Linked DNA regions of Moorella thermoacetica. The protein of the gene in region 1 interacts with the protein of each later gene in a pairwise test. Links are inferred from orthologs where the notes say so. Each region holds a gene or a part of one and is shown in the gene's direction. Other genes may lie near its edges.

What was found.
Region 2: the proteins of lpdA (region 1) and pcrA interact in binary tests that used the Escherichia coli proteins (3 or more experiments, as listed by UniProt). The link is inferred for Moorella thermoacetica from one-to-one orthologs.

The regions. Positions count from the first base shown.
Region 1 is NZ_CP012369.1:1,710,579-1,714,869, reverse strand. What follows is about bases 684-3,574. They hold lpdA (dihydrolipoyl dehydrogenase), read left to right. Parts: upstream 684-1,384; coding sequence 1,385-2,764; downstream 2,765-3,574. Other genes in these bases: lipA (lipoyl synthase), read left to right, coding at 2,970-3,574; glnA (type I glutamate--ammonia ligase), read left to right, coding at 684-1,169. In the rest of the region: more of glnA, read left to right, coding at 1-683; more of lipA, read left to right, coding at 3,575-3,860; putative sporulation protein YtxC, read left to right, coding at 4,211-4,291. UniProt on the Escherichia coli protein: Lipoamide dehydrogenase is a component of the glycine cleavage system as well as of the alpha-ketoacid dehydrogenase complexes.
Region 2 is NZ_CP012369.1:1,994,848-1,998,355, reverse strand. The notes cover bases 1-2,930. They hold pcrA (DNA helicase PcrA), read left to right. Parts: upstream 1-346; coding sequence 347-2,515; downstream 2,516-2,930. Other genes in these bases: ligA (NAD-dependent DNA ligase LigA), read left to right, coding at 2,672-2,930; MOTHE_RS09945 (hypothetical protein), read right to left, coding at 1-209. Outside these bases: more of ligA, read left to right, coding at 2,931-3,508. UniProt on the Escherichia coli protein: A helicase with DNA-dependent ATPase activity. Unwinds DNA duplexes with 3'-5' polarity. Translocates on single-stranded DNA with 3'-5' polarity. Initiates unwinding more efficiently from a nicked substrate than double-stranded DNA.

The DNA.
Region 1 (4,291 bases):
CCTCTATTGAGGGTTTCGTCCGGATTGAAGAATCTGATATGTACCTGCGCCCGGACCCATCCACCTTTACCATCTTTCCCTGGAAGCCCAATGGCGACGCCGTGGCGCGGTTGATCTGCGACGTTTATAATGCCGACGGCACGCCTTTTATCGGGTGCCCACGCGGGACCTTAAAGCGGGTTATCGCTGAAGCCGAGGCCCTGGGTTATACCATGAATGTCGGCCCGGAGGCGGAGTTTTTCCTCTTCCATACCGACGCCACCGGCCGGCCGACCCTGGAAACCCACGATCGGGCCGGTTATTTTGACCTGACCCCGGTAGACCTGGGGGAAGACGCCCGGAGGGATATGGTCCTGACCCTGCAGCAGATGGGGTTTGAAATCGAGGCCTCCCACCATGAGGTGGCTCCCGGCCAGCATGAGATAGATTTTAAATACGCCGACGCCTTAAGGACGGCCGACAATATCGCTACTTTCAAGTTTGTGGTGCGGACCATCGCCCAGCGCCACGGCCTCCATGCCACCTTTATGCCCAAGCCCATTTACGGCATTGCCGGTTCGGGCATGCACTGCAATATCTCTCTTTTCCGCGCCGGCCAAAATGCCTTTTACGACCCTGACGACGATCTCCAGCTGAGCCAGGTTGCCTACTACTTTATCGGCGGCCTGATAGCCCACGCCCGGGGCATGACGGCAATTACCAATCCCACTGTTAACTCATACAAGCGTCTGGTACCTGGTTACGAAGCCCCGGTGTATATAGCCTGGTCACCTCAAAACCGTAGCCCCCTGATCCGTATCCCCGCCAAGCGGGGCCTGTCAACGCGGCTGGAGGTACGCCATCCCGACCCCTCGACCAACCCCTACCTGGCCATTGCCGTCATGTTGAAGGCCGGCCTGGACGGCATTAAGAACCGTATCCAACCGCCGGCGCCCATCAATGCCAATATTTTTGACATGGAAGCGACTAGACTACGGGCCGAAGGTATCGACCTCCTGCCGGGCACCCTGGATGAAGCCCTGGATGCATTAGAAAAAGACCCCGTTATCCGCGAGGCCCTGGGGCCCCATATCTACCAGCGGTTCATGGAGGCGAAACGCATCGAATGCGAGGAGTACCGCACCCGGGTGCACCAGTGGGAAATCGAACATTACCTGACTAAGTTCTAACCCACATGGTCCTTTTCCCTACGGGACGGTGATCGTGCAGGGATACGCAGGTTAGCACAAAGGTGGTCATTCGGGCTCAAAAGTCCTTCATGATGGGAGCGAAGGGTGAGAGGTCATGGACCGGGTTAGGTGGAGCCATTGTTACCTTGCACGGCTCCGGTGGGTGTTTTTACAGGCTGGGATCGGCTAAAGTAATTGGTTTGGAGGGGTTTTCCATGAGTTACCAGATAGCCATCATCGGCGGTGGCCCCGGCGGTTACGTGGCGGCCATCCGGGCAGCCCAGCTGGGGGCGAAGGTAGTCGTAATCGAACAGGACGCCCTGGGCGGCACCTGCCTCAACCGCGGCTGCATCCCCACCAAAGCCCTGCTGGCCGGGGCGGCCATGGTCAGGGGCATCAAAGGGGCGGCTGCTTTTGGCATAGATGTAGAGGATTACCGGGTAGATTATGCCCGCCTGGCGGCGCGTAAGGACGCCGTGGTCAAGCAGCTTACCGGGGGCATCGCCTACTTATTTAAGAAAAACAAGGTCGACCTCATAAAAGGGCGGGGCTTTCTTAAAGGTCCTGGCCAGATCGAAGTGGCTACGGCCGATGGCACGATAGAAAACCTCCAGGCCGAAAACATCATCCTGGCCACCGGGTCGGAGCCGGCCCTGATTAAGGCCCTGGGATATAACGGCCGCACCGTGGTCACCAGCACCGAGGCCCTGGCCTGGACGGAGGTGCCGGCCGAGCTCCTGATTATCGGCGGCGGGGTCATCGGCTGCGAGTTTGCCACCCTCTTTGCCACTCTGGGGAGCAAGGTCACCATCGTCGAAATGATGCCCGCCATCTTACCCATGATCGACAGTGAGATCTCCAGGCGCTTCAGTATGCTCCTCAAAAAGACCGGGGTGGAAATAAAGACAAAGGCCCAGATAACAGAAGTCAAGGAAGCCGGCGGCCGGGTCCAGGCCACCCTTGCCGACGGCCAGACTATAAACGCCGATAAGGTTCTTATCTCCATCGGCCGCCAGTTCAATACCCGGGGCTTAGGCCTGGAAGATGCCGGCATAACCCTGGGTCCCAAGGGTGAAATCGTAGTTGACGAATACCTGCGGACCAGCGTCCCCGGCATCTACGCCATCGGCGACGTGACCAACAAGATCCAGCTGGCCCACGTAGCTTCGGCCCAGGGCCTGGCGGCGGTGACAACCATCATGGGCCGGCCGACGAAGGTGAACTACGACGCCGTACCTAGCTGCATCTACACCCTGCCGGAGATAGCCGGCGTCGGCCTGACTAAAGAGGCGGCCGAAGGGCGGGGCATGAAGGTTAGGGTCGGCAAATTCCCCTTCCAGGCCAGCGGCAAGGCCCTCTGCAGCGGCGAGACTGACGGCATGGTCAAGATAATCGCCGAGGCAGAGAGCGACCGGGTGGTTGGGGTCTTCATCATGGGTCCCCACGCCACGGAACTCATTGCCGAGGGTGCCCTGGCAGTCAATAAAGGAATAACGGCCGGCGAACTGGCGGCGACCATTCACGCCCATCCCACCCTGTCCGAGGCCGTTATGGAGGCCGCGGAGGCCGTACACGGGCTTAGTATCCATTCATAGGGGCTGGAGGGTACAGGCGAGGGCGACTCGTTTCGCGACGTAAATAAACTTTGCGCGCAGCCGATAGCTTCGCGGCGGTGGCTTAAGCAACTTAAGCGCCAAGTTTGCTAGCTTAAGCACCCTGAGCCCAGAGACTGCATCTTAACCCCTCAGAAGCCAACAAATAATCGCCTGATTTGGTAGGACCCTTTTTCGGAGGAAAACCATGGTTACTTCACCTTCAGGAACAGGGACGCGGCGGATGCCGCCCTGGCTCCATAAACGCCTGCCGGCTTCCGGGGATATAGAGGCCACCCGGCGGCTTCTGGCCGACCTGCACCTTAACACCGTCTGCCAGAGCGCTCGCTGCCCCAACCAGGGGGAGTGTTTCGCCAGCAGGACGGCCACCTTTATGATCTTGGGCAACACCTGTACCCGCAACTGCCGCTTCTGCGCCGTGGAACACGGCCAGCCGGAGGCCATTGATGAGGACGAACCCCGGCGGGTGGCCGAAGCAGCCCGGCGCCTGGGGCTCAAGCACGTCGTCGTTACCTCCGTCACCCGGGACGACCTGCCCGACGGTGGCGCCGGCCACTTTGCCGCCACCATTACTGCCCTGCGCCAGGCCCTGCCGGGGGCCTATATCGAGGTCCTCACCCCGGATTTCCGTGGTAGTCGTGCTGCCCTGGCCGCCGTCGCCCGGGCCAGGCCGGATATCTTTAACCATAACGTTGAGACGGTGCCCCGTCTTTACCCGGATGTCCGGCCCCAGGCCGATTACCGCCGCAGCCTTGACGTTCTAAAACAAATGAAGGAACTGGACGCGACGATCTATACAAAGTCCGGCCTGATGGTCGGCGTGGGGGAAAGCAGGGAAGAGGTCCTGGCAGTAATGGCCGACCTGCGGGCTGTCAACTGTGACATCCTGACCATCGGCCAGTACCTGCGGCCATCCCCCCGGCACTTGGAAATCAAAGAGTATGTCCCTCCAGAGACCTTTACCTGGTATGCCCAAAAAGGCCGGGAGATGGGCTTTCTCTATGTGGCTGCGGGACCCTATGTCCGCAGCTCTTATCACGCCGCTGAGTTTAGCGTGAAGATAGCCGGGGTAAAGTAAAGGGCGGCCACAGCGCATACCATACCTAAAAACAGGGCATCCCCTTGACAAGACCGCCCTTTTCGGGCATAATATATGGTGTCTAGCAGAAAGGGCTCGTAGCTCAGTGGGAGAGCACCTCCTTGACGCGGAGGGGGTCGCAAGTTCAATCCTTGCCGGGCCCACCATCTGAGAAGAAGACCTTTGCTTGAATGCAAAGGTCTTTTTATTGTCAAAAATTAACTTGATGCCAATTTCAGCCGTGGAGCAAGGCCTTGAAAATCCACGTTTTTCAGCACCCCGGTGGGAACAGCTCTGTATACAAACTATAGGCGGCACATATAATAGCAGCACAAGGGGGTGCAGTGCCCATGAACATCACGCTAATTACCGCCAGGCCTATAGATTTTTTACAGGCTGAATTTAATCATAGATTTGGTTATACCGTTGGC
Region 2 (3,508 bases), 280 kb from region 1 along the record:
GGCTCTCCCCGGGGCCGGGGATCGCCTGCGGCTCCTTCCTGTCCAGGTTCATCACTGCTGTCCTTAAAGAAGCCGAAGGTGCCTTCCGTCTCCTGCTGGCTACTGCTGACTTCAAGGAGGCAGGAGTCTACTTCCGGTTTTTCTTGACCTGGCGGGTCGTTGCTTAACCGGGCTTCCATCTTTTTAAGCCGGGTTTCCATCAGTTTCACCCCTCATTTTTCAACCTGCTGCATTATATGCATTACCTTCCTGGAAGGGGAAAAAGAAGGCCGTTTCCTTGCAGGTTTTTTGGCTGCCGGGGCGAATATAACCAGGGCTTAGGAGTGTGAAGGTATTGGCAGATTTTATGGCTTTACTCAATGGTCCCCAGCAGGAGGCCGTCAAGCACCGGGGCACACCCCTCCTGGTCCTGGCCGGAGCCGGCAGCGGCAAGACCCGGGTCCTTACTTACCGGGTGGCCGCCCTGATTCAGGAAGGTGTTCGCCCGGAAAACATCCTCGCGGTTACCTTTACCAATAAAGCGGCCCAGGAAATGAAAGAACGCCTGGAGGGCCTGGTAGGGGAGGCGGCCCGGGGCCTCTGGGTCAGCACCTTCCATTCAGCCTGTGTCCGCATTCTGCGGCGGGAGGCCCACCTCCTTGGTTATCGGCCGAATTTTGTCATCTACGATACCGACGATCAGCAGGCGGCCCTTAAAGAGGTCTTAAAAGAGTTAGACCTGGATGATAAAAAATATCCGCCTCGTTCCCTGGCTCAGGTCATTAGCATGGCCAAGAACGACCTTAAGACACCGGAGCGTTTCCTGGACGGCGCGGCCACCTTCCGGGAGCAACAGCAGGGGCAGATTTACCGCCGTTATCAGGAGAAGCTGCGGGAATTAAACGCCATGGACTTTGACGATCTTATCATGCAAACGGTCTTTCTCTGGCAGCAGAATCCCCTGGTATTACGTTACTACCAGCAGCGCTGGCAGCATATCCTGGTGGACGAATACCAGGATACCAACCACGCCCAGTACATCCTGGTGCGTCTCCTTGCCGGTAAAGGGGACAACCTCTGTGTCGTCGGCGACCCGGATCAGGGTATCTACGGCTGGCGGGGAGCTGATATCGGTAACATACTGGCCTTTGAGGAGGACTTCCCCCGGGCCCGGGTGATTCTCCTGGAAGAAAACTACCGGTCCACCCGGCCCATCCTCCAGGCCGCCAATGCCGTTATCCAGCATAATGAGGGGCGCCGGGAGAAACGCCTCTGGACACGGCGGCGGGAAGGAGAGCTGTTGCACCTGTACCGGGCGACTGACGAGCGGGATGAGGGGCGGTTTATCGCCGGCGAGGTTTACCGCCGGCACCAGCAGGAGGGGCGGCCCTTCAGCGACTTTGCCGTCCTCTACCGCACCCATGCCCAGTCGCGGGCCCTGGAAGAGGCCTTTATCCAGGCCGGTGTCCCCTACGAGATTGTCGGCGGCCTGAAGTTCTACCAGCGCAAGGAGATTAAGGATATCCTGGCCTATCTGCGGGTAATTGCCAACCCGGACGATAGCCTCAGCCTGTTGCGGATTATCAACGTCCCCCGGCGGGGTATCGGCGAGGCCACCCTGGCCAGGCTGGAAGCCGCCGCTACCAGTGAGGGGGAGAGCCTTTACCGGGTCCTGGAGCGGGTGGACACCATCCCCGGCATCCCGGCCCGGGGCCGGCAGGCACTGCGGGAACTGGTGGAAATGCTGGATAACCTTCGCCAGCAGCAGGAAAAAATAACGGTGACGGACCTGGTGGCTACCATCTTGCAAGAGACGGGTTATCAAGCAGAACTGGAGGCGGAGCGGACTCCTGAGGCCCAGGCCCGGCTGGAGAACTTGAAGGAATTCCAGACGGTGACCCGGAGCTACGACCAGGGGGCTCCGGAATCATCCCTGGGAGATTTCCTGACCCAGGTAGCCCTGGTGGCGGAGAGTGACACCTATAGCGGCAATGCCGCGGTGGCCTTAATGACCATGCATACGGCCAAGGGACTGGAATTCCCGGTGGTCTTCCTGGCCGGCCTAGAAGAGGGGGTTTTCCCCCATTTTCGCTCCCTGGACGACCCGGCGGAGATGGAAGAAGAACGGCGACTCTGCTATGTGGGCATGACCAGGGCCAGGGAGGTCCTGTATCTCACCCATGCCTGGACGCGTAACCTTTACGGTAGCACCATGAGCAATCCTCCCTCCCGGTTTCTGGATGAGATACCGGCCGACTTGATCCAGGGCGAAGGAACCGGCCTGCGGTCCGGGGTCCTTAGCCGGACCAGTGAGGAACGGGATGACCGGGGCCGATCAACCCGGCGCCAGCCGGCACCGGCAAGGAGCACCCGGGCCTCCTGGCAGGTGGGGGACAAGGTCCAGCATGACGCCTGGGGCCTGGGCGTCATAGTAAAGATCAGCGGCGAAGGCGATGATGCCATCATCAGCGTCGCCTTTCCCGGGCGGGGCATCAAGCAACTGGCCCTCCGCTACGCCCCGATTAGGAAGGCTTAAGTACGCGTAACCCTATGGGAGCTCTTTATGGAGACGCGCCGCTGCTATCCTGGGAAGTTCAGTTTTCAGGAGTTGGCAGAGAGCCGTTGGGTAACTATTTGCGTGGTGGGACATAGCAGCGGCTGCACAGGAAATATTATCTCCGGGGGAATAGGTATGGATTTAGCTGCTGCCCGGCAACGGGTGGAAGAATTGCGACGCCTGATCGAAGAACATAACTACCGCTACTACGTCCTCGACCAACCCTCGATCAGCGACCGGGAATACGACGCCCTGATGCAGGAACTCATAGCCCTGGAGGAGGCTTACCCCGAACTCCGGACCCCGGACTCCCCCAGCCAGCGGGTAGGGGGTGCACCCCGGGAAGAGTTCAACCAGGTGCGCCATCCCCAGGTACTGCTGAGCCTCAACGACGCCTTTAATGAAGGCGACCTGCTGGAGTTTGACCGTCGCGTCCGGGATTTGGCGGGCCGCCCGGTGGAATACGTCATCGAGGCTAAAATTGACGGCCTGGCTGTAGCCCTCACCTACAGGGACGGCCTTTTTACCCTGGGCGCCACCCGGGGAGACGGCCAGGTGGGAGAGGAGGTCACTGCGAATCTCAAAACCATTCCCGCCCTGCCCCTGCGCCTGCGCCGGCCACTGCCTTTTCTCGTGGTCCGAGGGGAGGTCTACATGCCCAAGGTCGCCTTTACCGCCCTGAATGCCGCCCGGGAGGAAGCCGGGGAACCCCTCTTTGCCAACCCCCGTAACGCGGCCGCCGGTTCACTGCGCCAGCTGGACCCGAAAATAACGGCCAGTCGCAGCTTGAGCCTCTTTGTTTATCAGGTAATCAGCCTTACCGGGGCGGAAGTTGCCACCCAGGCCGGGGCCCTGGACTTCCTGGCGGAGCTGGGCTTTCCCGTCAACCCTTACCGGGTCGTGGCCCCGGACATTCAGGCCGTCCTGGAGGAGGTAAAAGCCTGGACGCCGGAAAGGCGGGCGAGTTTACCC